Regions from separate parts of the Pseudomonas sp. IT-P253 genome, predicted to be linked through region 3. Evidence: predicted binding sites of a transcription regulator. Region 3 holds the regulator's gene; each other region holds the start of a gene.

What was found. Region 3 encodes sigma-54, which starts transcription at its own class of promoters, with help from an activator protein. Its sites were predicted from a motif close to ANTGGCATNNANNTTGCTNT; they were not measured.
Positions count from the first base shown of each region.
Region 1: the regulator sigma-54 is predicted to act here: its motif matches at 4,589-4,608, upstream of glnA (glutamate--ammonia ligase).
Region 2: the regulator sigma-54 is predicted to act here: its motif matches at 1,288-1,307, upstream of glnK (P-II family nitrogen regulator).

Region 1 covers NZ_CATKPT010000033.1:196,588-206,333, reverse strand. The annotation lists gene ntrC (nitrogen regulation protein NR(I)) at 1-359, opposite strand, end outside; gene glnL (nitrogen regulation protein NR(II)) at 356-1,441, opposite strand; gene ACM6IR_RS18175 (DUF4124 domain-containing protein) at 1,695-2,288, opposite strand; gene ACM6IR_RS18170 (DUF4124 domain-containing protein) at 2,285-2,794, opposite strand; gene glnA (glutamate--ammonia ligase) at 3,086-4,492, opposite strand; gene thiI (tRNA uracil 4-sulfurtransferase ThiI) at 4,823-6,277, shown strand; gene typA (translational GTPase TypA) at 6,417-8,237, shown strand; gene ACM6IR_RS18150 (metal ABC transporter ATPase) at 8,466-9,434, opposite strand; gene ACM6IR_RS18145 (aldo/keto reductase) at 9,467-9,746, opposite strand, start outside.
Region 2 covers NZ_CATKPT010000055.1:305,206-314,951, forward strand. The annotation lists gene ACM6IR_RS23830 (Bro-N domain-containing protein) at 1-448, opposite strand, end outside; gene ACM6IR_RS23835 (accessory factor UbiK family protein) at 834-1,094, opposite strand; gene glnK (P-II family nitrogen regulator) at 1,514-1,852, shown strand; gene ACM6IR_RS23845 (ammonium transporter) at 1,888-3,225, shown strand; gene ACM6IR_RS23850 (secondary thiamine-phosphate synthase enzyme YjbQ) at 3,439-3,864, shown strand; gene sutA (transcriptional regulator SutA) at 3,967-4,290, shown strand; gene ACM6IR_RS23860 (HAD family hydrolase) at 4,495-5,199, opposite strand; gene xerC (tyrosine recombinase XerC) at 5,196-6,095, opposite strand; gene ACM6IR_RS23870 (DUF484 family protein) at 6,098-6,823, opposite strand; gene dapF (diaminopimelate epimerase) at 6,837-7,667, opposite strand; gene lysA (diaminopimelate decarboxylase) at 7,672-8,919, opposite strand; gene lptM (LPS translocon maturation chaperone LptM) at 8,929-9,102, opposite strand; gene cyaY (iron donor protein CyaY) at 9,399-9,731, shown strand; gene ACM6IR_RS23895 (DUF1289 domain-containing protein) at 9,736-9,746, shown strand, end outside.
Region 3 covers NZ_CATKPT010000032.1:38,480-48,225, forward strand. The annotation lists gene mlaD (outer membrane lipid asymmetry maintenance protein MlaD) at 1-53, opposite strand, end outside; gene mlaE (lipid asymmetry maintenance ABC transporter permease subunit MlaE) at 53-850, opposite strand; gene ACM6IR_RS17240 (ATP-binding cassette domain-containing protein) at 850-1,659, opposite strand; gene ACM6IR_RS17245 (KpsF/GutQ family sugar-phosphate isomerase) at 1,935-2,909, shown strand; gene ACM6IR_RS17250 (KdsC family phosphatase) at 2,909-3,433, shown strand; gene lptC (LPS export ABC transporter periplasmic protein LptC) at 3,441-4,013, shown strand; gene lptA (lipopolysaccharide transport periplasmic protein LptA) at 4,000-4,548, shown strand; gene lptB (LPS export ABC transporter ATP-binding protein) at 4,548-5,273, shown strand; gene ACM6IR_RS17270 (RNA polymerase factor sigma-54) at 5,458-6,951, shown strand; gene hpf (ribosome hibernation-promoting factor, HPF/YfiA family) at 7,027-7,335, shown strand; gene ptsN (PTS IIA-like nitrogen regulatory protein PtsN) at 7,348-7,812, shown strand; gene rapZ (RNase adapter RapZ) at 7,815-8,672, shown strand; gene ACM6IR_RS17290 (HPr family phosphocarrier protein) at 8,688-8,960, shown strand; gene pmbA (metalloprotease PmbA) at 9,031-9,746, opposite strand, start outside.

The sequences.
Region 1 (9,746 bases), on a different contig from region 3:
TTGGCGCGCTTGACCAGCGACACCGCTTCATCGACATCGAACGGTTTGGGCAGGTATTCAAATGCGCCGCCCTGATAGGACGCGACAGCGCTGTCCAGATCGGAGTGAGCGGTCATGATGATGACCGGCAGCCGTGGGTGTTGTTCGCGAATCCGCGCCAGAAGGTCCAGGCCGCTGGCGCCCGGCATACGGATGTCGGAGATGATCACGTCTGGCTGCTGGCGCGCCAGGCGGCTCATCACACCATCGGCGCTGTCGAAGCTTTGTGTGGTCATGCCTTCTTGCTGCAAGGCTTTTTCCAGGACCCAACGGATAGAACGGTCGTCATCGACGATCCACACGGTTTCACTACGGCTCATGTCGATGTGGCTCCTTGTTCCAGTGGCAGAAAGATCGAGAAGGTGGTGTGGCCTGGGTGGCTGTCACATTCGATCAAACCCTGGTGCTGGCTGATGATGTTCTGGGTAATGGCCAGGCCCAGCCCGGTACCGTCCGGACGACCGCTGACCATGGGAAAGAAAATGGTTTCCTGCAGATCCGCAGGAATGCCCGGACCGTTGTCGATGATTTCGATCTTGGTCACCAGGCGATGGCGCACGTGGCCGATGGTGAACTGGCGCATGGCGCGGGTGCGCAAACTGATGCGGCCAAGACGCAGCTCGTTCTGGCTGCTGATCGCCTGCATCGCGTTACGCACGATGTTCAGGACCGCTTGAATCATCTGCTCGCGGTCGATCAATACATCGGGAATGCTCGGGTCGTAGTCGCGCACCAATGTGATGCAGCCCTGGCTTTCGGCCTCTACCAGATGGCAAACGCGCTCCAGCACTTCGTGAACATTGCACATGGCCAGCGACGGCAACTTGTTGGAGCCGAGCATGCGATCCACCAGATTGCGCAGGCGGTCGGCTTCTTCAATGATGACGTTGGTATAGTCGCGCAGGCTTTCTTCCGGCAGCTCGCGCGCCAGCAGTTGTGCGGCACCGCGAATCCCGCCGAGCGGATTCTTGATTTCATGAGCAAGGCCGCGGACCAGCATCTTGCTGGTTTCCTGCTTCGACAACTGCGCTTCTTCCTTGGTGATCCGCAGCAAGCGGTCCCGAGGGTGGACTTCCAACAGCAGCATGGTCGCGCCGTTAGCCAGGATGGGCGTTACCGCATAGTCGACGGTCAGTGTCTGGCCGGTGAGTGCGGTGAGCATGGCTTCGCGTTTGGTGAACGGATGGGCCTGCTCGACTGCCTGACGCAAGGAATTCAGCGCCTCGGCGGATTCGGTGAACAACTCACTGATGAACTGTCCATGGCTACGCTGACCGCTGATGGCCAGAAGCATCTCCGCCGCCGGGTTCATGTACTCGAGGCGCAGTTCGGCATCGAGCAAAATGGTTGCGGTGGTCAGGTTGTCGAGTAGCAAGCGGTGTAGTGCGTCGCTAATGGTCATCAGGACCTCTTTTGGAGCGGAGCGTGCGCAAGAAACACGCGCTGATACGAGGAAAATGCAAAAACCAAACCAAGGCTCCGAAAAGAAGCGTTTAAAGCCTGAAACGGGCGTTTGACGCTCGTTTGCGTGGCGTTCTGCCGGCTTTCACGGGTACTTTCGAACCAAAATGGGTTGGTATGTGAGTACGGTGCAGCTTATTGCACCAATATAGAGCGCAAACCTGAACGAGGTTAAAAAACCGCAGGAAGGGTTTTTAATCTTTGGGTTTGTCTTTGAGTGGGCATTCCGGCCGTTGGCCGTCATCGCCAAGGATGCAGGGTTTGACCTGGCGCTTCTGTGCAAGGGAGATGCGCAGCATGTGAAAAGGCTGATTGGCGGTGCGTTCGACGGTGCGGCCCTGCTCGTCGAGGATTTCCACGGACAGGTGATGGCTGCCTCGGTCGATATTGCTCAGGGCGAACACGGGGCTTGGGCCGGGATCGGTCGTCGGTTGGCTGTCGAGCAGCAAGCGGTAACGATGCCCGCGTTGCAGGCCTGGTTCGCTGGTGACGCTGACGATCAGCTCGCCGGCGTTACTGCGAATTGTGGCGTCGGGCTCTGGCACCAACACGCTCAGCAGGTCGTAGTGGAACAGTGGTTTGGCTTCAGTTTTCTTCCCGGCAATGACCGGCGCTGCACCGCTCGGGTTGGCGGGCATGCGATTGCTGGGGGGCGTCGGCACGCGCTTGGCGTTGCCGGCGCCGGGTTGGTCGGTAAAGACTCGGTTGCCCTGGGCATCGACGTAAGTGAAGACGTCGGCCATGGCGGGCAGGGTGATGAAGCACACGAGCAGCAGCCACAGCCTCATGGCTTATGCACCCGTTGTACGGTGAAGGTCACGGTCGGACTCTGCTGGACGATGTTTTCCCCGTCGATCACCTGTACCGCGAGGCTGTGTTCACCGCGATCAATGTTGACCAGCTGCAGGAACGGCACGTTACTCGGCTGGCCGTAAGGTTGATCGTCCAGCAATAGCCTGAACAAGTGCGGGCCTTGCAGGCGGGGTTTGATCAGCACATTGACGGTGAAAGTGCCGTTGTTGGCACGCAGGGCTTCGGTGGTGGGCAAGTTGCTCAGTTCCAGCACCTCGTAGGCTTTTGCAGGCTGTTCGCTGCTGCTGGCAGCGGTAGGTGGCGCAGGAGGAGCCTGGCGTTCAATGCTATTGAGCGGCGGCAACTCGACCGGTTGTGCCTTCACCCCGTCGGGGGGGTGATTGCTGTAGGCCGTGTTGCCGTCGGCGTCGGTGTACTTATAGATCTGCGCGGCGGCGGGCAGGGCGATGAACAGCCACATCAATAGAAAACCACGACCCATAAAATCGACCGGAAGCGAGAGCATTGGGTTGCAGCATAGGTCAGGGGTGGCGGCTGACCCAAGTTGTAAACATTTGGCCATGATTTACCGCGATCCCCCAAACACCACAAATCCCCCTGTGTGGGAGCGAGCCTGCTCGCGAAGGCGTCCTGTCAGTCAATATCAATGTTGAATGATAAATCGCCTTCGCGAGCAGGCTCGCTCCCACAGGATTGTTGAATCCAGGGCACAAAAAAGGCCTCCCGAAGGAGGCCTCTTTTTTGTCACGCCGCTTGCGCAGGCGCTACCGGATTAGCAGCTGTAGTACAGCTCGTATTCCAGTGGGTGTACGAAGGTGCGTACTTTGATTTCTTCTTCGCTTTTCAGGGCGATGTAAGCGTCGATGAAGTCGTCGCTGAAAACGCCGCCTTTGGTCAGGAACGCACGACCTTTGTCCAGCTCTTCCAGGGCTTCTTTCAGGCTGCCGCAAACTTGTGGGATCTCTTTCGCCTCTTCAGGCGGCAGGTCGTACAGGTTTTTGTCAGCTGCATCGCCAGGGTGGATCTTGTTCTGGATGCCGTCCAGGCCAGCCATCAACAGTGCAGCAAAGCCCAGGTACGGGTTGGCTGCTGGATCCGGGAAGCGGGCTTCGATACGGCGAGCGCGAGGGCTGGACACGTAAGGAATACGGATCGAAGCGGAACGGTTACGAGCCGAGTAGGCCAGCATGACCGGAGCTTCGAAACCTGGGACCAGACGCTTGTAGGAGTTGGTCGACGGGTTGGTGAAGCCGTTCAGGGCCTTACCGTGCTTGATGATGCCGCCGATGAAGAACAGGGCGGTGTCGGACAGGCCGGCATAGCCTTCGCCAGCGAAGGTGTTCTTGCCATCTTTAGCGATGGACAGGTGAACGTGCATACCCGAACCGTTGTCGCCGTACAGAGGCTTAGGCATGAAGGTCGCGGTGCGGCCGTATGCATCAGCAACGTTGTGTACGCAGTACTTCAGGGTCTGTACTTCGTCAGCCTTGGCCACCAGGGTGTTGAACTTCACACCGATTTCGTTCTGGCCGGCAGTGGCCACTTCGTGGTGGTGAACTTCGATGACCAGGCCCATTTCTTCCATGGCGTTGCACATGGAGGTACGGATTTCGTGGTCGTGGTCGAACGGCGGAACAGGGAAGTAGCCGCCTTTGACGCCTGGACGGTGGCCGCGGTTGCCGCCTTCCACGTCCTGGTCGGACATCCACGAACCTTGTTCGGAGTAGATTTTGAACATCGAGCCGGAGATGTCGGACTTGAACTTCACTTCGTCGAAGATGAAGAACTCTGGCTCTGGACCTACGAATACGGTGTCGCCGATACCGGTCGACTTCAGGTATTCCTCGGCACGCTTGGCGATCGCCCGTGGGTCACGGTCGTAGCCTTGCATGGTCGAAGGTTCGATCACGTCGCAAACCAGAATCAGGGTTGGCTCTTCGGTGAACGGGTCGAGGACGGCAGTGCTGTCGTCCGGCATCAGGATCATGTCGGAAGCTTCGATGCCTTTCCAGCCAGCGATGGAGGAACCGTCGAACATTTTGCCTTCTTCGAAGAAAGCGTCATCCAGCGCGTCGCGAGCCGGCATGGTCACGTGGTGCTGAGTGCCTTTGGTGTCAGTGAAGCGCAGATCAATCCACTTGACGTCATGATCTTTGATGAGTTGAACCGACTTCGACATAGTGTCCTCCGGGTGGCTTCGGGCTTAGTAGTGGATGCCCTTAGAATGTGGGTGATGCCGGCGCGAATACTCTGCCAAGGCAACCTGCCTCACAAGGGAGCAAATTGCATGCCAGTGCCCCACCATGGGTTTTTTGCCCCAATATCACGCTTATAAAGGCAGTCGGTGTCTTAAAGCGAGAAATATCGCCCTACAATGTTGCGTTAAATTTCAGAAATGACCTGTTTTGGTGCGCGCAAAACCTTCTGCACATTAACTGGTTAAACCTTGAGCAATTTCCGCTATAATCCGCGCCCCCCTTTTTCGGCTGGCCCAGCGCGCGCTGTTTTCATGAAACTAATCGTAAAAGTCTTTCCCGAGATCACCATCAAGAGCCGCCCGGTACGGATGCGTTTCATCCGCCAGTTGGCCAAAAACATTCGCACCGTGCTCCGCGACCTGGACCCGGCCGTGGTGGTGAACGGTGTGTGGGACAATCTCGAGCTGGAAACCCGCGTCAGCGAGCCCAAAGCCCTGAAGGAGATGACCGAGCGCCTGAGCTGCATGCCGGGCATCGCGCATTTTCTGCAGGTCGATGAATACCCGTTGGGTGACTTCGACGACATCGTCGCCAAGTGCAAGCAGCACTTCGGTGATTCGTTGGCCGGGAAGATTTTTTCGGTGCGCTGCAAGCGTGCCGGCAAGCATGAATTCACCTCGATGGACGTTGAGAAATACGTCGGCAGCCAACTGCGTCGTCAGTGCGGCGCCGCCGGAATCTCGCTCAAAACGCCGGAAATCGAAGTTCGCATCGAAATTCGCGACAAACGGTTGTTCGTGATCCACAGCCAGCACAACAGCATCGGTGGTTATCCGCTGGGCGCCCTGGAACAGACGCTTGTGCTGATGTCCGGCGGCTTCGATTCCACCGTGGCTGCCTACCAGATCATGCGCCGCGGCCTGATGAGCCATTTCTGCTTCTTTAATCTGGGCGGACGTGCCCATGAACTGGGCGTTATGGAAGTCGCGCATTTCATCTGGAAGAAGTACGGCAGCTCCCAACGCGTGTTATTTGTCAGTGTGCCGTTCGAGGAAGTACTGGGAGAAATTCTCGGGAAAGTCGATAACAGTCATATGGGTGTAGTTTTGAAGCGTATGATGTTGCGCGCTGCTTCCCGTATTGCTGATCGACTCGACATCGAGGCGCTGGTCACCGGTGAAGCGATTTCCCAGGTTTCCAGCCAAACGCTGCCGAACCTGTCCGTGATCGACTGCGTGACCGACAAGTTGGTTCTGCGTCCGCTGATCGCCAGTCACAAGCAGGACATCATCGACCTGGCTAACGAAATCGGCACTGCCGACTTCGCCAAGCACATGCCGGAGTACTGCGGGGTCATCTCGGTGAACCCCAAGACCCACGCCAAGCGTCCGCGCGTGGAGCATGAAGAGAAAGAATTCGATATGGCGGTACTCGAGCGTGCGCTCGAGAACGCCAAACTGGTACCGATCGATCGGGTCATCGACGAATTGGGCCAGGATGTGCAGATTGAAGAAGTCAGCGAAGCGCTGGCCGGTCAGATCATCATCGACATCCGTCACCCGGATGCCGCTGAAGACGACCCGCTGAGCCTGGCTGGTATCGAGGTACAAGCGATGCCCTTCTATGCATTGAACGCTCGTTTCAAGGAACTGGACCCTACTCGCCAGTACCTGCTGTATTGCGACAAAGGCGTGATGAGTCGCCTGCATGCCCACCATTTGCTCAGTGAGGGGCATGCCAATGTGCGCGTTTATCGACCGAGCTAAGTGCCCGGGGCTGTTTGCCTGTGGCCTGCGTCACCGGCCCCCCGACGCCGCCGTCAAGCTGTAACGGCTTTGCCGGACTCTACTGTTAATCGCTGCCAAGACTTGTCAGCACACCGAATCCTCTGATCGAGATACACAAGTGATCGAAAATCTACGCAACATCGCCATCATTGCTCACGTTGACCATGGTAAGACCACCCTGGTAGACAAACTCTTGCGTCAATCCGGCACCCTGGAGCGCAACGAGCTCAACGACGAGCGCGTGATGGACTCCAACGACCAGGAGAAAGAGCGCGGTATTACCATTTTGGCGAAAAACACCGCCATCAACTGGAACGGCTACCACATCAACATCGTGGACACCCCGGGCCACGCCGACTTCGGCGGCGAAGTTGAACGCGTAATGTCGATGGTTGACTCCGTTCTGCTGCTGGTTGACGCTCAAGACGGCCCTATGCCGCAAACCCGTTTCGTGACCAAGAAGGCTTTCGAAGCCGGCCTGCGTCCAATCGTGGTCATCAACAAGGTTGACCGTCCAGGCGCACGTCCGGACTGGGTTCTGGACCAGATCTTCGACCTGTTCGACAACCTCGGTGCTACCGAAGAACAGCTGGACTTCAAAGTCGTCTACGCTTCGGCCCTGAACGGCATTGCCGGTCTGGAACACACCGACATGGCTGAAGACATGACTCCGCTGTACCAGTCGATCGTCGACAACGTACCAGCACCGAAAGTTGACCGTGACGGTCCGTTCCAGATGCAAATCTCGGCACTGGACTACAACAGCTTCCTGGGCATCATCGGCGTTGGCCGTATCGCTCGTGGTCGCGTCAAGCCGAACACCCAGGTTGTGGCTATCGATGCCGACGGCAAGCGCCGTAACGGTCGTATCCTGAAGCTGATGGGTCACCACGGTCTGCACCGCATTGACGTTGAAGAAGCAGCTGCCGGCGACATCGTCTGCATCAGCGGCTTCGACCAGCTGTTCATCTCCGACACTCTGTGCGACCCACTGAACGTCGAAGCGATGAAGCCGCTGACCGTTGACGAACCAACCGTTTCGATGACCTTCCAGGTTAACGACTCGCCGTTCTGCGGCCGTGAAGGCAAGTTCGTCACCAGCCGTAACATCAAGGAACGTCTGGACAAAGAACTGCTCTACAACGTTGCCCTGCGCGTTGAAGAAGGCGACACCGCTGACAAGTTCAAAGTCTCCGGCCGTGGTGAGCTGCACCTCTCGGTACTGATCGAAACCATGCGTCGCGAAGGCTTCGAAATGGGTGTTGGTCGTCCGGAAGTGATCATCCGCATGGTTGATGGCGTCAAGCACGAACCGTACGAAAACGTGACCATCGACCTGCCAGAAGAATCGCAAGGTTCGATCATGGAACAGATCGGTATCCGTAAAGGCGACCTGACCAACATGGTTCCGGATGGCAAGGGCCGTGTGCGCCTTGAGTACAACATCCCGGCACGTGGCCTGATCGGTTTCCGTAACGAGTTCCTGACCCTGACCTCCGGTGCAGGCATCCTGACCTCGATCTTCGACCGTTACGACGTGATGAAGTCCGGCGACATGTCCGGCCGTCAGAACGGCGTGCTGGTTTCGGTGGCTACCGGTAAGGCACTGACTTACTCGCTGGAAACCCTGCAAGCTCGCGGCAAACTGTTCCTGGGTCACGGTGAAGACGTGTACGAAGGTCAAATCGTCGGCATCAACAGCCGCGACAACGACCTGGGCGTCAACCCAACCAAAGGCAAGAAGCTCGACAACATGCGTGCTTCGGGTAAAGACGAAACCATCGCTCTGGTTCCGCCTATCCGCTTCACCCTGGAGCAGGCTCTGGAATTCGTTCAAGAAGACGAATTGTGCGAAGTCACTCCTAAGTCCATCCGTCTTCGCAAGAAGATCCTGGGCGAAAGCGAGCGTACCCGCGCTGCCAAGAAGTCCGGTAACTAAGTCATTTAGTTAGCTGGCAAAAAAACGCCCCCGACCGCAAGGTCGGGGGCGTTTTTTTTTGTCTGGGGTTTGGGCGGTGTTTGTGCCGGCCCCTTCGCGGGCAAGCCTCGCTCCTACGGGTTTTGCATGACCTGTAGGAGCGAGGCTTGCCCGCGAAGGCGATATGGCATTCAACATCCATGTTGAAGGTAAGGGCCTCTTCGCGGGCAAGCCTCGCTCCTACAGGTTTCAAGAGCTGACTTTTTTTCGCGGCACGATCTTTTTCAGCAATTGCTTCGCTTTTCCGCGCAGCCGGGCTAACCCGGAAGCTTTCCCTGGCGGACTTAGCCCCTGCTGCCGCACCCAATCCTTCCAGCGAATCCGCTCATCGCGCACCAGCCAGCCTTCCTGCTGGGAAAAACTCTCCGCCAGATACAACCCGCGAGTGCTCGCCGGGTAAAGCTGATCCTTTTTCAAGGTGTACAACTCGGCCATCGGCTGGCCATCCTGCAGTGGCATCAGGTACAGGTCGGGACGCTTGCGATCGAGCCGGGCCACCAGTTGATCGCCTTCCAGGCGCTCATCGACATGAAACAGGCTCAGGGATTTGGCCTCCTTGGGGACTTCCAGGCGCAAGTCATAAATCAATTGAAGCGACGCTGTCGGCAAATGCACGTAAGCCCGTGGCCGTTCTATCAACTGCATGTTGGCGCAACGCACCGGTCGCGCCGAACCAGACAACGGCGTCAGGCGAAACGGCAGTGCTTCACGGTAATGCAGGGCGCTGGCATAGGGCGCCGGCAGCCAGGTGTCGTTGAAACGCCCGCCAAGCCAGCCTTCCGGGGTTTCCAGCAAGCATTCTTCGGCAATTTCCTGGATCGCCGTGTGCAGCGGCAAGTTCAGTTCATGGGCCGGCACATAACCGGAAATAAGCTTGAGCACCACATCGCCGCGGTCCTGCCGACGCTGACGCACCAACACCCAGTAATCGCGATTCTGCCAGTGCAGGGTCAGGCGCACCGAGACCCCGAGATTGGCAAGCTCCAGGGAGAACCGCTCGGGGTTGGCCACCGTCACCGGGCGGCGACGTTGCAGGGTCTGGGCGAAATTGAGCGGCATCCCGACGCTCTGGTAGCTCAAGCCTTCGGGGGTCGCTTCGACGTATAACGGCAGGGTCTTGAAGTTGCTCGGGTTCTTTCTAATGAGCGTACGCGGCATGTCGGCTCCTGCTTAAGGCCGCGTGGGCGGCATCAGTTTCTACGAAGGACCTGGGCAACGGTCGCGACGTTGTGGGCGAGGTGCAGCGGATTGATGGTCCCGACAATAGCACTGGCCACACCGGGATGTTCAAACAACAACTCGAAGCTGGCACGCACCGGGTCCACACCCGGGCTCAGGCAGGCGTGACCGCTGGCCAAGGCTTTTTTCACCAGGATGGCTTTGCCGTGAGCAGCAGCATAGTCAATGACCGCTTTCTCGCTCTGCTCGTTCAGATTGTAGGTGACCATTGCGCAATCACCTTGTTCCAGA
Region 2 (9,746 bases), on a different contig from region 3:
CAGGCAATAGTTGCGGAACATTCTGCAACCGAATCCAAGGCTGGTTGTTCCAGTGCAGCAAGCTCAGTGACATTTCCGGCCAGTTGAGCAGACTCAGTATCGGGCGCTCGGGTGACGTCGGTTGTTGCGCGTCTCTAAGGGCTGGGACGACTTCGTGAGTCAGCCATTCGCGCAAGGCTCGGTATTCGGGGCAGTAGTGGTAGACCAGTAGGGCGTAGACGCCGGATTCGCTGATTAGCAGGGTGTTTTCGATGTTGCCGTGGATGAGCATTCGTGCGGTTTGGCGTTGGTCGGGGTCGAGTTTTCGGACGGCGCGTTCGTCGAGGTAAAGGCGCAAGAGGCGACCAAGGTCGCGGGCGCTGAACCACGGTTGGTTTTCCAGGAGGAGGGCGTGGAGGTGGAGTTTGTGGCGGGTGAAGACGTGAGGAGTCAGATAGTTTTCGTCCATCGAGCAGTTCTCGGGATCAAATGAAGAAAACTGCCTCTGATCGTCGCCAAACGAAAAGGGTGGCAGCCATGCGCGGGTTGGCGAACCGGTGACGCCCGAGAACCGGCAGACCCGAAGGTCTCCCACGCATAGCCGCCATAATTCGAGATGGGAATAAATTCCTCGGCCGAATGTGGTCGCGGTGCTTCGGGGGCTTCCGGGTCGCCAAACCCAGAGCTGATTATTCAGCTGGGGATGAGCATAGAAACCAGAGGCATTACGGCGCAATCGGACGGCGGTGGTTTTCTTGTAGGACGTTGCCGGGATTTTTGCGAGGTTTTAGATCAAAAGATCGCAGCCTGCGGCAGCTCCTACAGGGGATTGGATTTCACACTGGGGCGGTGTGTTACTCGGCAGGCGGATTCAGCCTCGTTTCCAGCTCCGCCACCTTCGCCTCAAGACTCTCCAACCGTGCGCGAGTCCGCGCCAGTACGACCATCTGGCTATCGAATTCTTCCCGGCTCACCAGGTCCAGTTTGCTGAAGGCGCTCTGCAGCAACGCCTTGAACTGGCTTTCGATTTCGCTTTTCGGCAGTGGGGTTTCGCCGCTGAAGAGGCGGGAGGCGGTGCCACTCAGAGCGTCGAGGAAGTCTTTGGGTGCGAGCATGGGAAATGTCCTGGAAACAATGGCGGGCAGTGTATCACGCAGTGTCTATAGTCATTCCCGCAGGCCTCAGGTGCACGCTTTTCGCGCATGGGGACGGACGGTAACGCACCGTTGTTGTGCGTAACGCGACGAGTGTTGTCGCGAAGTGGTAGGCATCGGCGTCCAAAGGCTTGAAAACAGAGAGTTTTGTGGAGATGGCAAGCTTTCTGCTTAGTCCTTGGTGACCCATGCACGAATGCAGTCGCTGTGACGGATGCAGTGCGCCAAGCGAAACGGGGGAAGAGTTTCGTGCGGAGTGGTTAGCAGGCGTCGGACGGGCAGGTAAGGCCGACGATGCGTTACAAAGCCAGGCACTGCGCTTAGACTTGAGACGGGTTTGTTTTCCTGGGGCAAGTCCACCAATTCGGGAGAGAGTTTTCATGAAGCTAGTCACTGCCATCATCAAGCCGTTCAAACTGGACGACGTACGCGAGTCGCTGTCCGAGATCGGCGTGCAGGGCATTACCGTTACTGAAGTCAAAGGCTTCGGTCGGCAGAAGGGTCACACCGAGCTGTATCGCGGCGCGGAATACGTGGTCGATTTCCTGCCTAAGGTGAAGATCGATGTCGCCATTGACGACAAGGATCTTGACCGGGTTATCGAGGCGATAACCAAGGCAGCCAATACCGGCAAGATCGGTGACGGCAAGATCTTCGTGGTCAATCTGGAACAGGCGATTCGCATCCGTACCGGCGAAACCGATACCGACGCAATCTAAGCCGCCACAAACCCAACGCCCCAGGAGAAAACAATATGACTCTGCGTAAATTCGCAGGGCTTGGAGCCCTGTTGTCCATCGTAATGCCCGGCCTGGCCATGGCGGCAGATCCGGTGGCGCCTCCAGTCCTCAATTCAGGCGATACCGCCTGGATGTTGATCTCGACGGCCCTCGTGCTGTTCATGACCATTCCCGGCCTCGCGCTGTTCTACGGCGGTATGGTTCGCTCCAAAAACGTTCTTTCCGTGATGATGCAGTGCTTCGCCATTACCGGCCTGGTCACCGTCCTGTGGTTCATTTATGGCTACAGCATGGCGTTTGACACCACGGGGATGGAACTCAACGTCGTCAACCTCAACTCCTTTGTCGGCAGCTTCGCCAAGGCCTTCCTCGCCGGCATCACGCCTGCCAGTATTACCGGGCCTGCGGCGCTGTTCCCTGAGGCGGTGTTCGTCACCTATCAGATGACCTTTGCGATCATCACCCCGGCCCTGATCGTCGGTGCGTTCGCTGAGCGGATGAAGTTCTCCGCGATGCTGGTGTTCACGGGCCTCTGGCTGACGCTGGTTTACTCCCCTATCGCGCATATGGTCTGGAGCGGTCCGGGTTCGCTGTTGGGCGACTGGGGCGTGCTCGACTTCGCGGGCGGCACCGTGGTGCACATCAACGCCGGTGTGGCCGGTCTGATTGCTGCGCTGGTATTGGGCAAGCGCAAAGGCTTCCCAACCACTCCGATGGCACCGCACAACCTCGGTTATACCCTGATGGGGGCCGCGATGTTGTGGGTCGGCTGGTTCGGCTTCAACGCCGGTTCCGCCGCTGCAGCCAACGGCACTGCCGGTATGGCGATGCTGGTCACCCAGATCGCAACCGCTGCGGCTGCACTGGGCTGGATGTTCGCCGAGTGGATGACTCACGGCAAACCAAGCGCACTGGGTATTGCTTCGGGTGTGGTCGCCGGTCTGGTAGCAATCACTCCGGCCGCTGGCACCGTAGGCCCGATGGGCGCTCTGGTGATCGGTCTGGCAGCGGGTGTGGTGTGCTTCTTCTGCGCCACCACGCTGAAGCGCAAACTCGGCTATGACGACTCCCTGGACGCCTTCGGCGTACACGGCATCGGCGGTATTCTCGGCGCGATCCTGACCGGTGTGTTTGCTGCACCGTCCCTGGGGGGCTTCGGCACCGTTACCGACATCGCCGCACAAGTCTGGATTCAGTGCAAAGGCGTGGGCTTCACGGTGATCTACACCGCAATCGTCACCTTCGTCATTCTCAAGGTCCTGGACGTTGTCATGGGCCTGCGTATCACGGAAGAAGAAGAGGCTGTCGGCATCGACCTGGCACTTCATAACGAACGCGGCTACAACATGTAAGACGCGCATAAAAAACTTGCCCGGCTTGCCGGGCATTTTTTTGTCCGGAATTTGTCATTGAAGAAGTAGCTGAAAGGTTTTTTCTTACAGCTTTGGCCGCGTTTACAGCGGGCATTTTTCTGCGGCCAATGGCTTACGTGATGGAAGGAATATTAGGGCCTTTGTTTTTTCCCAGAGCGCGCTAGAATGCGCCCCGAACGTGCGGAGAACTGTATGTGGCAACAGACTCTGATTACCTTGCGGGCGAGGCCCCGGGGCTTTCATCTGGTAACGGACGAGTTACTCGCCGGCCTGCCTGAACTCAAGGCGTGTCGGGTCGGTCTGTTGCATTTGTGGCTGCAGCATACCTCGGCGTCGTTGACCATCAACGAGAACGCCGATCCGGCGGTACGTCGCGACTTCGAACGATTTTTCAATCGTCTGATCCCACAAGGAGCGGACGGCTATGAGCATAACGACGAAGGCCTGGACGACCTCCCGGCGCACTTCAAGGCCAGCGTGCTTGGCTGTCAGCTCAGTTTGCCGATTTCGGCGGGCCGGTTGGCGCTAGGGACCTGGCAAGGTGTTTATCTGGGCGAGCACCGTGATTCTGGTGGTGCTCGTAAAGTCCTCGCCACCGTGCACGGTGAAGAGGCATAAGCCGTTGGTCACCAATGGCGGTTGAATTTTTTCCGGCGGCCGTCGACAGACGGCGAAGCTGGGCTATAACTAATCTGCTTTTCGCAAGTCATGAGGTAGAACATGAGCGACGATGATCTGGAAAACGACGACCTCGAAGTAGGCGACGACGACGAAACCGAAGAAGGTCTGGAAGCAGCGGTGGAAGACGTCGCTGAAGACGACGGCGGTGATGCGCCCGTTCCGACCGCCAAAGGCAAGGCCAAGGCAGCGGTATCGGTCGATGAGCTGCCGAGCGTCGAAGCGAAAAACAAAGAGCGTGATGCTCTGGCGCGGGCTATGGAAGAGTTCCTGGCCAAGGGCGGCAAGGTGCAGGAAGTGGAGGCCAACGTGGTCGCCGATCCTCCCAAGAAGCCTGACAACAAGTACGGCAGTCGGCCTATCTAAGCGCCAGCTATTTGCTTGCTTGCAGAAAAAGCCCGCCGTCGCTGCGGGCTTTTTTATGGGCGAAACAAAATTCTGAATTCGCGCATATCCCCTGTGGGAGCGAGCTTGCTCGCGATGAGGGCTTAACATTCAAAATTGATATTGACTGACACACCGTCATCGCGAGCAAGCTCGCTCCCACAGGGTTTTGTGGTGATTGCAGGGTCAGTGTCGGGCGTTCCACCGCGCCAACAGCGCCGGCAATTCGGCCAAGCTGCGAATCTCGGCATCCGGTGCCTTCTGCGCTTCCCACAGCTTGCCCGCCGGGTTAAACCAGATCGCCCGTAACCCTGCCTGCTGGGCGCCGGCAATGTCATCACCTGGATGATCGCCAATATGCACTGCTGTTTTGGCGGTAGCGCCACCCCGCTGCAACGCCTCATGAAACAGTCGTGCATCCGGTTTGGCGATGCCGATGTCTTCGGCACACAAGGCAAATCTGAAATAATCCGCCAGGCCCAGCCGACTCACATCGGCATTGCCGTTGGTGACCACGCCGAGGGCATAGTGCTTGGCCAGAATCTCCAGCGTCGGCTCGACTTCAGGGAATACTTCGATCTGATGTCGCGCATGCAGGAACACTTCAAAGCTCTGATCGGCCAGATCTGAAGCCTGGCGATGGTCATAACCGGCCTCTTCCAGCGCATGGAACAGCACCCGCCGGCGCAAAGCGCTGATGCGATGTTTGAGTTCCGGTTCGCTGCTCAGGATCCGCTCACGAATGGTCCACAAATGTTCCACCGGGACCGCGCCAAGGTTCGGCGCATGTTCGGTCAGCCATTCGCGCAAAACGGCTTCGGCGTTGACGATCACTGGGGCGGTGTCCCACAGGGTGTCGTCGAGGTCGAAGGTGATCAATTGGATGGTCATGAATCATCGCCCTTAATGCGTTTGGCCCGTGGATGGGCGCTGTCGTAGACCGTCGCCAGATGCTGGAAGTCCAGGTGGGTATAGATCTGGGTGGTCTTGATGTCCGAGTGGCCGAGCAACTCCTGCACCGCCCGAAGGTCCTGGGAGGACTCCAGCAAGTGGCTGGCAAAGGAGTGCCGCAACATGTGTGGATGCAGATTTTGTCCAAGCTCGCGTTCGCCGGCCGCCTTGACCCGCACCTGAATCGCCCGAGGACCCAGTCGCCGGCCTTGCTGGCTAACGAACACGGCATCGTCCGCAGGGTTGGTCATGGCGCGCAGCGGTAACCACCGCTCCAGCGCTTCGCGAGCCTTTTTGCCCACGGGTAAAAGACGGGTCTTACTGCCTTTACCGAGCACTTGAACCATGCCGTCTGCCAGATCCAGTTGATCGAGATTGAGCCCGGTCAGCTCCGACAAGCGCAATCCGGAGGAATAGAACAGCTCGAGAATCGCCTGATCCCGACGCGCCAGAAAATCATCCTCCACCGCCCCTTCAAGCAATTGCAGCGCGCGGTCGGTGTCGAGGGTTTTCGGCAAGCGACGTTCGCCCTTGGGCGGCGCCAGGCCGTTTGCCGGGTCATGGTCGCAGAGACCTTCACGGTTCAGATAATGATAAAGCCCACGTACCGCCGACAGGAGCCGCGCCAGGCTGCGGGACGATTGACCCTGTGAATGCAGGCGGGCGATCAGGCTGCGCAGGCGCTGGATGTCCAGCGCAGCCCAGCTGCCGATGTTCTGTTTGGCACACCAGCCCAGCACTTTGTCGAGGTCGCGGCGGTAAGCGTACAGCGTGTGAGGCGACACCTGCCGCTCACTGCGCAAGTGTTCGCAGTAAGCGTCCAGTTGTCGTTCCACGATCAGCGCACCGAGCGTAGGGAATTGTTGACCCGTGGCAAGACACGGCCCATGACTTCGGCGATATAACTCAGGAACAGCGTGCCCACCGAACTCTTGTAGTGCTGCGGGTCGCGGCTGGCGATGGCCAGGACGCCGTGTATGCCCTGGTAGCTGATGGCGACGACGGCGGTGGAACCGATCTGCTTGCGCTGTTCTTCGCCGAACAGGAAGTCCAGTTCGTGATCACGCAGGCTGCCGCTGACGCTTTTGTCTTCCGAGAGCAGGCCGCCGATGGCCGTTTGCGCCTCGGCATGCGTCACCCAGCGCCCTACAGGCATCGGGTTGTCGCCCAGCAGGATCAGGCTCACGAAGGGCACCTGAAAGTCCTGGCGCAGGCTGTCTTCGACGCTGATCACCACGTCGTCGAGGCTGGTGGCATCCATCAGCGCGAGAATCAGGCGGCGGGTCTTGTCGAAGAGACGGTCGTTGTCGCGGGCCACGTCCATCAAGTGCGAGAGGCGATGACGCAACTCGATGTTGCGGTCGCGCAGGATGGTCATCTGGCGCTCGACCAGTGAAATGGTGTCACCACGCTGGTGCGGAATACGCAGGGCCGGGAGCAACTCTTCGTGCTCGACGAAAAAATCCGGATGCGCCTCCAGGTACGCGGCAATCGCCGCCGCCTCCAGGCTTTCGGACGGTGATTCGTCGGGCTGTCGGGCGGGTACCTGAGGCTTATCGGTCATGGATTTCGCTCACTCAAAGACGCACTTGTCCTTCATATACGCGGACTGCCGGGCCGGTCATCATGACCGGTTGGCCAGGGCCTGCCCATTCAATGGACAGACGCCCGCCGGGCAGGTCGATCAATAGCGGCGAATCCATCCACCCCTGGCTGATCGCGGCCACTGCGGCCGCACAGGCGCCGGTTCCGCAGGCCTGGGTTTCCCCGGTCCCGCGCTCCCAAACGCGCAGCTGCGCGCGGTTCCGGTCAATGACCTGGAGAAAACCGACATTGACCCGTGCCGGGAAGCGCGGGTGATGTTCGATTTTTGGCCCCAGTTCATGCACCGGTGCATTGTTGATGTCGCTGACCCGCAACACGGCATGAGGGTTACCCATGGACACGGCGGCCAGGTCTACCATGGTGCCGTCGACGTCGACCTGATAGCTCGAAGCCTGCTCCGGCGCCAGGAAAGGAATATCGGCCGGCACCAGGCGCGGTGCGCCCATATTGACACCGATCTGGCCGTCGCTGCGGATATCCAGTTCGATGATGCCGCTTTTGGTCTCGACGCGGATCTGCCGTTTAGCGGTCAGGCGCTTGTCGAGTACGAAGCGGGCGAAGCAGCGCGCACCATTGCCGCACTGTTCCACTTCCGAGCCGTCGGCATTGAAGATCCGATAGCGAAAGTCCACGTCCGGGTTGCTCGGCGCTTCGACGATCAGCAACTGATCGAAACCGACGCCAGTGTGCCGATCGCCCCATTGCTTGGCGTGCTTGGGCAGAATGTGCGCGTGCTGGCTGACCAGGTCGAGGACCATGAAGTCATTACCCAGGCCGTGCATCTTGGTAAAACGCAGCAGCATGGTTTTACTCCGGCAGCAGGCTTTCGCCAGCAAACAACTCGGCTACCGTCTCACGGCGACGCACTTCAACTGCCTGATCACCGTCCACCAACACTTCAGCGGCGCGGCCGCGGGTGTTGTAGTTGGAACTCATGACAAACCCATAGGCACCGGCCGAATGCACGGCCAGCAGGTCACCTTCTTCCAGGGCCAGCTGACGATCCTTGGCCAGGAAGTCGCCGGTTTCGCAGATCGGCCCGACGATGTCATAAGCGCGAGCTGCGCTAGCGCGCGGGTGTACGGCGGTGACGTCCATCCAGGCTTGATACAGCGCCGGGCGGATCAGGTCATTCATGGCCGCGTCGACGATGGCGAAGTCTTTGTGTTCGGTGTGCTTGAGGTACTCGACCTGAGTCAGCAATACGCCGGCGTTGGCGACGATAAAACGGCCCGGCTCGAACACCAGCGCCAGGTCGCGACCATCGAGACGTTCACGCACGGCTTTGATGTAGTCGGCAGCCAATGGCGGCTCTTCATCACGATAACGCACACCCAAACCACCACCGAGATCGATGTGGCGCAGGTAAATACCGCAATCGCCGAGGCGGTCGACCAGGCCTAGAAGGCGATCGAGGGCATCAATGAACGGCGCCAGAGTGGTCAGTTGCGAACCGATGTGGCAATCGACGCCGACCACTTCCAGGTTCGGTAGCTGAGCGGCACGGATGTACACGTCTTCGGCGTCGGCGATGGCGATGCCGAACTTGTTCTCTTTCAGCCCGGTGGAAATGTACGGGTGAGTGCCAGCATCGACGTCCGGGTTCACGCGCAGCGAGATCGGTGCACGAACACCCAGCTCGGCGGCAACAATTTGCAGGCGTTCGAGTTCGTCGGTGGATTCGACGTTGAAGCAATGTACGCCGACTTCCAGGGCACGACGCATGTCGTCACGGGTCTTGCCGACACCGGAGAACACGATCTTGTCGGCGCTGCCGCCAGCGGCTAAAACGCGTTCCAGTTCACCACGGGAGACGATGTCGAAACCGGCGCCAAGACGGGCCAGGACATTCAGTACACCCAGGTTGGAATTGGCTTTTACTGCAAAGCAAACCAGGTGCGGCATGCCGGCCAGCGCATCGGCGTAAGCCAGGTACTGGGCTTCGATGTGGGCGCGGGAGTAGACGTAGGTCGGCGTGCCAAAGCGTTCGGCAATGGCGGACAGGGCAACACCTTCCGCGAACAGCTCGCCGTCACGGTAGTTAAAAGCGTCCATGGCATTCCCTTATTGGTAGACGTCGTGCTTGTGTGCTTTCGAAGGGGATTGCTGCGACGCCTTGGCCTGCTCGGCAGGATCCTGGCTGTCGTCGGGCAGGTACAGCGGGCCTTTTTGACCACAGGCCGACACAAGGCAGGCAACCGCGAGGAGGGCAGCAAGGGAAGAGATCAGGCGCTTCATGGCGAAATCCTTGAAAATGCGTTAATTGCGCCGGAGTATACCGGCCACCCGGCACCTTGCCTATGTAACGCGGCTCCCGTCCGGCGGGGCTTCGGCCTATGCAGATAAGTTATGTGCAATCCATTGTGGGAGCGAGCCTGCTCGCGAAAACGGAGTGTCGGTCAACATTGATGTTGAATATGATGGCCTCTTCCCGAGCAGGCTCGGTCCCACAGTCGTTATCCTTTGCAATCACCGGGGCTCGCCCGTATCTTGCGGCGCTTGAGCGTGAGTAGACACTTTTTGAGGTTCCCGCAATGAGTTTGACTGAAGCCCGTTTCCACGATCTGGTCGATGCTACCCAGCAGACGCTGGAGGATATTTTTGACGAGAGTGACCTGGATATCGATCTGGAGAGCTCGGCCGGTGTGCTCACCGTCAAGTTCGAAAACGGCAGCCAGTTGATCTTCAGCCGTCAGGAGCCGTTGCGTCAGTTGTGGCTGGCGGCGGTGTCGGGCGGTTTCCACTTCGACTATGACGAAGAGAGCGAACGCTGGATGTGCGACAAGAGCGAAGAGCAGCTGGGCGAAATGCTGGAGCGCATCGTCAAGCAGCAAGCCGGTGCTGAATTCGATTTCGAAGGCCTGTGAGACCGTGACTCAGCC
Region 3 (9,746 bases):
ATGCCAGCCAGCAAGAAAAGGCCGACACCGATTTCCAGGGTGCGGTTTTGCATCAGAAATCTCCAAACATCAAGGCGGTCAAAATAAAGTCCAGGCCGAGTACAGCCAAAGAGGCATACACCACGGTCTTGGTAGTGGCACGACTGATCCCCTCGGAAGTGGGTTCGCAGTCATAGCCTTGGAATACGGCAATCCAGGTCACGACGAAGGCGAAAACGATGCTCTTGATGATGCCGTTGAGCACATCGTCAGAAAACGTCACGCTGTTTTGCATGTTCGACCAGTATGAGCCTTCATAGACACCCAGCCAGTCGACAGCCACCCAGGAACCACCCCAGATACCCACCACGCTGAAAATCATCGCCAGCACCGGCAGGGAAATGAAGCCCGCCCACAGGCGCGGGGCAATGATGTACTTGAGCGGGTCGACACCAATCATTTCCAGACTGGACAACTGCTCGGTGGACTTCATGTTGCCGATTTCAGCGGTCAGCGCGGAACCCGCGCGCCCGGCAAACAACAACGCGGTGACCACGGGGCCCAACTCTCGCAGCAGTGTCAGCGCAACCATCTGCCCGACTGCCTGCTCGGAACCGTAGCTGGACAGGATGTTGAACCCTTGCAGCGCCAGCACCATCCCGATGAATACCCCGGAGACCACGATGATCACCAGCGACATCACGCCGACCGAATGCAGCTGTTTGATCAGAAGACCAAAACCGCCGCCGATGCCTCCCCGGCCGAACAAGGCATGAAACAGGAAAATTGCCGAGCGCCCGAACACCGCCATCGTTTCGATGCCAGCGTGGCCGAGCCGGCGTACTCGTTCTATTAGTGAAATCTTGCGCATCAGCGCTTCCCCAGAAGATCTGCGCGGTAATCCGTCGCTGGAAAGTGATAGGGGACCGGACCGTCGGGGTCGCCTGTCATGAATTGACGGATACGCGGCTCATTCGAGTTCATCAGCTCGTCAGGCGTGCCCTTCCCCAACACCTGTCCGTCGCCCACCACGTAAATGTAATCGGCAATGCTCGCGGTTTCGGCCAGGTCGTGGGAGACCACGATGCTGGTGATGCCCAACGCATCGTTGAGCAGGCGGATCAGGCGCACCAACACGCCCATGGCGATGGGGTCCTGGCCCACAAAGGGCTCGTCATACATGAGAATCTGCGGATCGAGGGCAATCGCCCGCGCCAGCGCGACGCGACGCTTCATGCCGCCGGACAGTTCGTCTGGCATCAGGTCGATGGCACCACGCAGGCCCACGGCCTGTAATTTGAGCAGGACAATATCCCGGATCATTTCTTCCGGAAGCTCGGTATGAACGCGCAGTGGAAAGGCGACGTTCTCGAACACATCGAGATCGGTAAACAGCGCGCCACTCTGAAACAGCACACCCATGTGCTTGCGCGCGTCGAACAAATCGCTGCGCGACAGTTTCGGCAGGTTTTGACCGTTGACCCAGACCTCGCCCTTGGTCGGACGCAATTGTGCGCCCATCAAACGCAACAGCGTGGTCTTGCCACACCCGGAAGGCCCCATGATGCCGGTGACCTTGCCGCGCGGAATACGGATATCGACGTTATTGAAAATGCTGCGCGCACCGCGCTTGAAGGTCAGTCCCTTCAGCTCGACCGCGTAGGCGTTATCGGCACTCATCTAAACTCCTTGCGATGCAGCCTCTCACTCGGACGCCTGACTTTCTGGCGAAAGCACATACCTCCTGGGCGGGCCGAACTGGCGGCGAACTATATCACTGCACAGGCCAAGCGCCAAAGGCCCAAGCCGGGGCATATTCAGCAACGTGACAGACAAAACGCTTCATTTAGAGGGTTTCGGTAACCGGGAATGACAATGCGCGACGAACTAGCGTGAGGGTTTCCATCATTACCGCTATAATCGCCGCCTTTTCATCAGGCTATACGATTTCTGACATGAGCCAATCCAGCGACCTGATTCAATCCGCCCAACGCACCATCCGCCTCGAACTGGAAGCCGTACAAGGCTTGCTACCCCATATCGACGCGGATTTCGTACGCGCTTGCGAGATGATTCTGGCCAGCAAAGGCCGAGTGGTTGTGGTTGGCATGGGCAAATCGGGGCACATCGGCAACAAGATCGCCGCGACCCTGGCCAGCACCGGCACCACGGCGTTCTTCGTGCATCCAGCCGAAGCCAGCCACGGTGACATGGGCATGATTACCCGCGACGACATCATCCTCGCGCTGTCGAACTCCGGTTCCACCAATGAAATCATCACCCTGCTACCGCTGATCAAGCGCCTGGGCATTCAATTGATCAGCGTGACCGGCAATCCTGACTCTGCGCTGGCCAAGGCGGCCGAGGTCAACTTGAACGTTCACGTCGAGCACGAAGCTTGCCCGCTGAACCTCGCACCGACCTCGTCGACCACCGCGGCACTGGTCATGGGCGACGCCCTGGCCGTGGCGCTGCTGGAAGCCCGCGGCTTTACCGCGGAAGATTTCGCGTTCTCCCACCCTGGCGGCGCACTTGGCCGACGCCTGTTGCTGAAAGTGGAAAACGTCATGCACGCCGGACAAGAACTGCCGCAAGTACAGCGCGGCACCCTGCTCAAGGACGCGCTGATGGAAATGACCCGCAAGGGCCTGGGCATGACCGTCATCCTGGAAGCCGACGGCAAACTCGCCGGGATCTTCACGGACGGCGATTTGCGTCGCACGCTGGACCGCAGCATCGACATCCACAGCGCAACGATTGACCAGGTCATGACCGCCCACGGCAAGACCGCTCGTGCCGAGATGCTTGCCGCCGAGGCGCTGAAAATCATGGAAGACCATAAAATCAACGCACTGGTCGTGGTCGACAGCGAAGATCGCCCGGTCGGCGCCTTGAACATGCACGATTTGCTGCGCGCAGGAGTAATGTAATGAGCCAGGATCTGCTGCAACGCGGCAAACACATCAAACTGGCGGTGTTCGACGTCGACGGCGTACTGACTGACGGGCGCCTGTACTTCCTTGAAGACGGCAGCGAATTCAAGACGTTCAACACCCTCGATGGCCAAGGCATCAAGATGTTGATGGCAGCTGGCGTGCAGACCGCTATCATTAGCGGTCGCAAGACCCCGGTAGTCGAACGGCGAGCGAAGAACCTCGGCATTCCCCACCTGTATCAGGGCCGCGAAGACAAACTGGTGGTGCTCGACGAACTGCTGGCCCAACTCAACCTGAGCTATGAACAAGTCGCTTACCTCGGCGATGATCTGCCAGACCTGCCAGTCATTCGCCGCGTCGGCCTGGGCATGGCGGTGGCCAATGCCGCCACTTTTGTACGCGAACACGCCCACGGCATCACCCAGGCCCGCGGCGGCGAGGGTGCCGCTCGCGAATTCTGCGAATTGATCCTGCGCGCCCAGGGCCGCCTCGATGCGGCCAACGCTGCGTACCTGTGAGCCAACTATGCTGAGCAAGAAATTTCGCAACACCCTGATGTTCAGTTGCATCGCAGCGATCTTTGCAGCGGCCGGCTACTGGAACATCAGTCCGGAACGTTTCCTCGACAAGCCGGTGGCAAAGGTCGATGAAAGTGCGATCGACTATTACGCGACCAATGCCCACAGCGTGCAGTACCTGCCGGACGGTAAGCTGCAATACGAAATGACGTCCGACAAGGTCGAACACCTGAAAGCGACCGAGGTGACGTTGCTGACCAACCCCGACGTGAACATGTACCGTGGCACCGAGTTCCCGTGGCACGTCCAGAGCGAGCGCGGCGAAGTCAATCCGGACGGCACTCAGGTCGAACTGATTGACTCGGTGCGCATTACGCGTTTCGACGAGAAGAACCGCAAGACCCTGATTACCAGCACCCGCATGACCGTGTTCCCGCAACAGCAATATGCGCAGACCGAGCAACCCGTTAGAATCGACGGCGCTGGCGGTGTATCGACTGGCAAGGGAATGAAAGCGTATTTGAAAGAAAGCAGGATACACCTGCTATCGAACGTAAGAGGACAGTATGAGGCTCGTTAAAACTCTCCCTATTTTGCTCTGTCTGAGCGCAGCACTGGGAAGCGTGAGCGCCTGGGCTCTGCCGAACGATCAAGAGCAGCCTATCCGCATTCAGGCCGATGATGCCCAACTGGACGACAAGAATGGCGTCGCCACCTATAAAGGCGACGTGATCATTACCCAGGGCTCGATGAAGGTTACCGGCAACACCGTGACCATCACCCGCACGCCCACTGGCGATATCGACGTGGTGACTTCGGTGGGCAACCTCGCCTACTTCGAGCAACTGCAAACCCAGGGCGACAGCAAGCCTGTTCAGGGTTGGGGGGTGACTGTCCAGTACCACGCCTCGCAAAACCGTGTCGTGCTGATCGATAAGGCAAAAGTTATCGACAAGGACAACAACGTCACCCAAGGCGAGAAAATCGTCTACGACACCGTCAAGAAGCTAGCCAGCGCCGGTCGCGCCACAGGCAACAAGGTCACCGAGGCGCGTCCGCGCATTGACATGGTGATCCAGCCGAAGAAGAAAACCGACGAGCAAAAGGCCCCGTAATGGCAACTCTGAAAGCTCAGCATCTGGCCAAGAGCTACAAGAGCCGCCAGGTCGTGCGTGACGTCAGCCTGTCCATCGACAGCGGTCAGATCGTCGGCCTGCTGGGCCCCAACGGTGCCGGCAAGACCACCTGTTTCTACATGATCGTTGGCTTGGTACAGGCCGATCAGGGGCGCGTACTGATCGACGATCTGGACGTCAGCCACCAGCCCATGCACGGTCGCGCCAAAGCGGGTATCGGCTATCTTCCGCAAGAAGCGTCGATCTTCCGCAAACTCTCGGTTGCAGACAACATCATGGCCATCCTCGAGACCCGCAAGGAACTCGACAAGGCCGGTCGCCGCAAGGAACTGGAAAGCCTGCTGCAGGAATTCCACATCAGCCACATCCGCGACAGCCTCGGCATGAGCCTGTCGGGCGGCGAACGCCGCCGCGTGGAAATCGCCCGGGCACTGGCCACCAACCCGAAATTCATCCTGCTCGATGAACCCTTCGCCGGCGTGGACCCGATTTCGGTGGGCGATATCAAGCAGATCATTTACCACCTCAAGGCCAAAGGCATTGGCGTGCTGATCACTGACCACAACGTGCGCGAAACCCTCGATATCTGCGAAACCGCCTACATCGTCAACGATGGTCAACTGATCGCCGAAGGCGACTCCGCCACCATCCTGGCCAACGACCTGGTCAAGGAAGTGTATCTGGGCCATGAGTTCCGCCTGTAAGCACTGAGGTGTCTGGCTAGTCGGCAGAGCGCTCGTCTCGATAAAAAATCAATAGTTTTTTATTGTTACAGCGCTCTAGGCAAAGGCTGCAGTTTCGGGCATATAATTTGCTTATGTTTGGCGCTCCGGCGCCCTGTAGTGGATGGCGCATGTGCGCCGGCGAATAAGGTGTTAAGCCCCTGCCATGAAACCATCGCTAGTCTTGAGAATGGGCCAGCAGCTGACGATGACACCGCAGCTGCAACAGGCCATCCGCCTGCTCCAATTGTCGACCCTGGACCTGCAACAGGAAATCCAGGAGGCCCTGGAGTCCAATCCGATGCTCGAACGCCAGGAAGAAGGCGACGACTTCGATAATGCCGACCCTTTGGCCGACAAAGCCGAACAGCAACCCAACGCCGATGTTTCGGAACCCTCCTACCAGGAAACCGCCCCGACGGTGGACAACCTCGAGGAAGGTGACTGGAACGAGCGCATCCCCAACGAACTGCCCGTCGATACCGCATGGGAAGACGTTTACCAGACCAGCGCCAGCAGCCTGCCAAGCAACGATGACGACGAGTGGGATTTCACCACCCGCACATCAGCCGGCGAAAGCCTGCAGAGCCACTTGCTGTGGCAACTGAATCTGGCACCGATGTCCGACACCGATCGCCTGATTGGCGTCACCCTGATCGACTGCATCAATAATCAGGGCTACCTGGACGAAACGCTCGAGGAAATCCTCGAGGCCTTCGATCCGGAACTGGACATCGAACTGGACGAAATCGAAGCCGTCCTGCACCGCATCCAGCAATTCGAACCCGCTGGCATCGGCGCCCGCAACCTGGGTGAATGCCTGCTACTGCAACTGCGCCAGTTGCCGGCCAAGACGCCTTGGCTGGCCGAGGCCAAGCGCCTGGTCACCGACTACATCGACCTGCTCGGCAGCCGCGACTACAGCCAGCTGATGCGTCGCATGAAGCTCAAGGAAGATGAACTGCGCCAGGTCATCGAACTGGTTCAGAGCCTCAACCCGCGCCCAGGCTCTCAGATCGAGTCCAGTGAAGCCGAATACGTCGTTCCCGACGTAATCGTGCGCAAGGACAACGAGCGCTGGCTGGTGGAGCTGAATCAGGAGTCCGTGCCACGCTTGCGGGTCAACGCCCAATACGCCGGTTTCGTGCGCCGCGCCGACACCAGCGCCGACAACACCTTCATGCGCAATCAGTTGCAAGAAGCCCGCTGGTTTATCAAAAGCCTGCAGAGCCGCAACGAAACACTGATGAAAGTTGCCACCCAGATCGTCGAGCATCAACGCGGTTTTCTGGAGTACGGCGACGAAGCCATGAAACCGCTGGTCCTGCATGACATCGCCGAAGCAGTGGGCATGCACGAATCGACGATTTCACGGGTGACCACGCAAAAATTCATGCATACCCCGCGGGGCATCTATGAACTGAAATACTTTTTCTCCAGCCACGTCAGCACTTCCGAAGGCGGTGAATGCTCGTCCACGGCGATCCGGGCGATCATCAAAAAACTGGTTGCCGCGGAAAATCAGAAAAAGCCGTTGAGTGACAGCAAGATCGCTGGTTTACTGGAGGCACAAGGCATTCAGGTGGCCCGCCGCACCGTCGCCAAGTACCGCGAATCCCTCGGGATCGCGCCTTCGAGCGAACGCAAGCGGTTGATGTAAGGGCCACGCCACAGCGTTCCAGTGGCAGGCATTTCTGCCTGCCGCTTTATGCACTGGCAACGAAGGAGAAGCTGTATGCAAGTCAACATCAGTGGACACCAACTGGAAGTGACCGAACCTCTTCGCACCTACATCGGCGAAAAACTTGAACGACTGGAGCGACATTTCGACAAGATCACCAACGTGCAGGTCACGATGACGGTCGAAAAGCTGAAGCAGAAAATCGAAGCCACGCTGCATATTCCCGGCAGTGAAGTAGTCGCCAACGCCGAGCATGACGACATGTACGCGGCGATCGACTCACTCACCGACAAGCTGGATCGCCAACTTAAAAAGCATAAGGAAAAGACCCAGAGCCTCCTCCAGGGCGCTACCGGTCGTTAACACTCCCAACCCATGATTCGACTTGAAAGCATCCTGACCCCCGGCCGTTCACTCGTGAACGTGCCGGGCGGCAGCAAAAAGAAAGCCCTCGAGCAAATTGCCAACCTGATCGCCCGGGAAGTGCCGGGTCTGGAGATGCAAGATGTCTTCGAAGCTCTGATTGCCCGTGAAAAACTCGGTTCTACCGGTTTTGGCAACGGCATCGCTATTCCCCACTGCCGCCTCAAGGGTTGCGGCGCACCCATCAGTGCCTTGATGCACCTGGATGCCCCTATCGATTTCGACGCCATCGACGGTGCCCCGGTTGACCTGCTGTTCGTTTTGTTGGTCCCGGAAGCCGCTACCGATGCGCACCTGGAGCTACTACGCCAGATCGCCAGCATGCTCGATCGCAAGGAAGTGCGCGAAAAACTGCGCGGTGCCTCGAGCAATGAAGCCTTGTATCAGGTTGTCCTGGACGAGCAAAACGGTCAGTAATCATGCGTTTGATCATCGTCAGCGGCCGTTCCGGCTCAGGTAAAAGCACCGCACTCGATGTTCTCGAGGACAGCGGCTACTACTGCATCGACAACCTGCCCGCAGGCCTGCTGCCGGAGTTGGCAGAACGTGCGCTGATTCACACTGAACTGGTACAACCACTGGTTGCCGTATCCATCGATGCGCGTAACTTGCCAAGTCATCTGACGCGGTTTCCCGAACTGCTGGAAGAAGTCCGCGCCCGGCATATCCAGTGTGATGTCTTGTACCTGGATGCCGACGATGAAACCTTGCTCAAACGGTTCTCGGAAACCCGCCGTCGTCACCCACTGAGCAGCGCCAATCGCTCACTGGCCGAAGCGATCAACGACGAAACCAACTTGCTCGGGCCGATCGCCGACCTTGCCGACCTCAAGGTAAACACCACCAACCTGAACCTGTATCAGCTGCGCGATACCATCAAGCTGCGCCTGCTGAACCAACCAGAACCCGGTACTGCGTTTTTGGTGGAGTCATTCGGATTCAAGCGCGGCATGCCGGTGGACGCCGACCTGGTGTTCGACGTGCGTTGCCTGCCCAATCCCTACTGGAAGCCGGAGCTGCGTGAGCAGTCCGGGCTTGATCAACCGGTTGCCGATTACCTGGCTGCACAGCCGGATGTCGAAGAGATGTTCCAGGACATTTCCACTTATCTGCTCAAGTGGCTGCCACGGTTTGCCGCCAGCAACCGCGCATATGTCACCATTGCCATTGGCTGTACCGGCGGGCATCACCGGTCCGTCTACCTGACCGAGCGCCTGGGCCAGTTGCTACAAAAAAACCTGAAGAACGTCCAGGTTCGCCACCGCGACCTCAGCTAAAGGATTCACACCGCGATGCCTGCTCTGGAAATTGAAATCATCAACAAACTGGGCCTGCATGCCCGCGCTTCCGCAAAATTCGTTGGTGTGGCGGGCCAGTTCCCATGCCAGATCAGAGCCGGGCGCACGCCTGACTCCATGGTCGACGGGAAAAGCATCATGGCCATGATGATGCTGGCCGCCGGTAAAGGCACCAAAATCCATCTGAGCACGGAAGGCGAGCAGGAGCAGGAAGCGCTCGAAGCTCTGGTGAAGTTGATCAACAACTTCTTCGACGAAGGCGAGTAACGATCTTTTGATCTTAAAAAAAGGCGCGTCACCCAATTGGATGACGCGCCTTTTTGTATTGCGATAAGCGTCAGCTACCTGCCACTGTCATGCGCTCGATCAACACCGAACCAGTGCGAATGTTGCTGCGCAATTCCAGGTCATTACCCACCGCAATGATCTGCTTGAACATGTCGCGCATGTTGCCGGCAATGGTCACTTCCTGGACCGCAAACTGGATTTCGCCGTTCTCGACCCAGTAACCCGCCGCGCCGCGGGAATAATCACCGGTGACCATGTTCAGGCCCTGGCCCATCAGTTCGGTGACCAGCAAACCGCGCCCCATGCGACGCAGCAAGGCGGCTTGGTCTTCATCGCCATGGGTAACAAACAGATTGTGTACGCCGCCAGCGTTTGCGGTGCTCGGCATGCCAAGCTTGCGACCGGAATAGGTGCCAAGGATGTAGGACACCAACTCACCCTTTTCGACGAACGGCTTGGCGTACGTCGCCAGGCCATCGCCATCGAACGCCGAACTGCCCATGGCGCGCATCAGGTGCGGACGCTCATCGATGGTCAGCCATTCCGGAAACAGTTTCTGCCCCAGAGTGCCTTCAAGGAACGACGATTTTCGATACAGACTGCCGCCAGAGATCGCCGAGAGGAAACTGCCAAACAAACCGCCGGCCAGTTCCGCCGAAAACAGTACCGGCACTTCACAGGTGGGCACCGGACGTGCGCCCAGACGGCTCGCCGCCCGTTGCGCGGCACGCTGGCCGATGCTCGCCGGATCGGCCAACAAGTTGC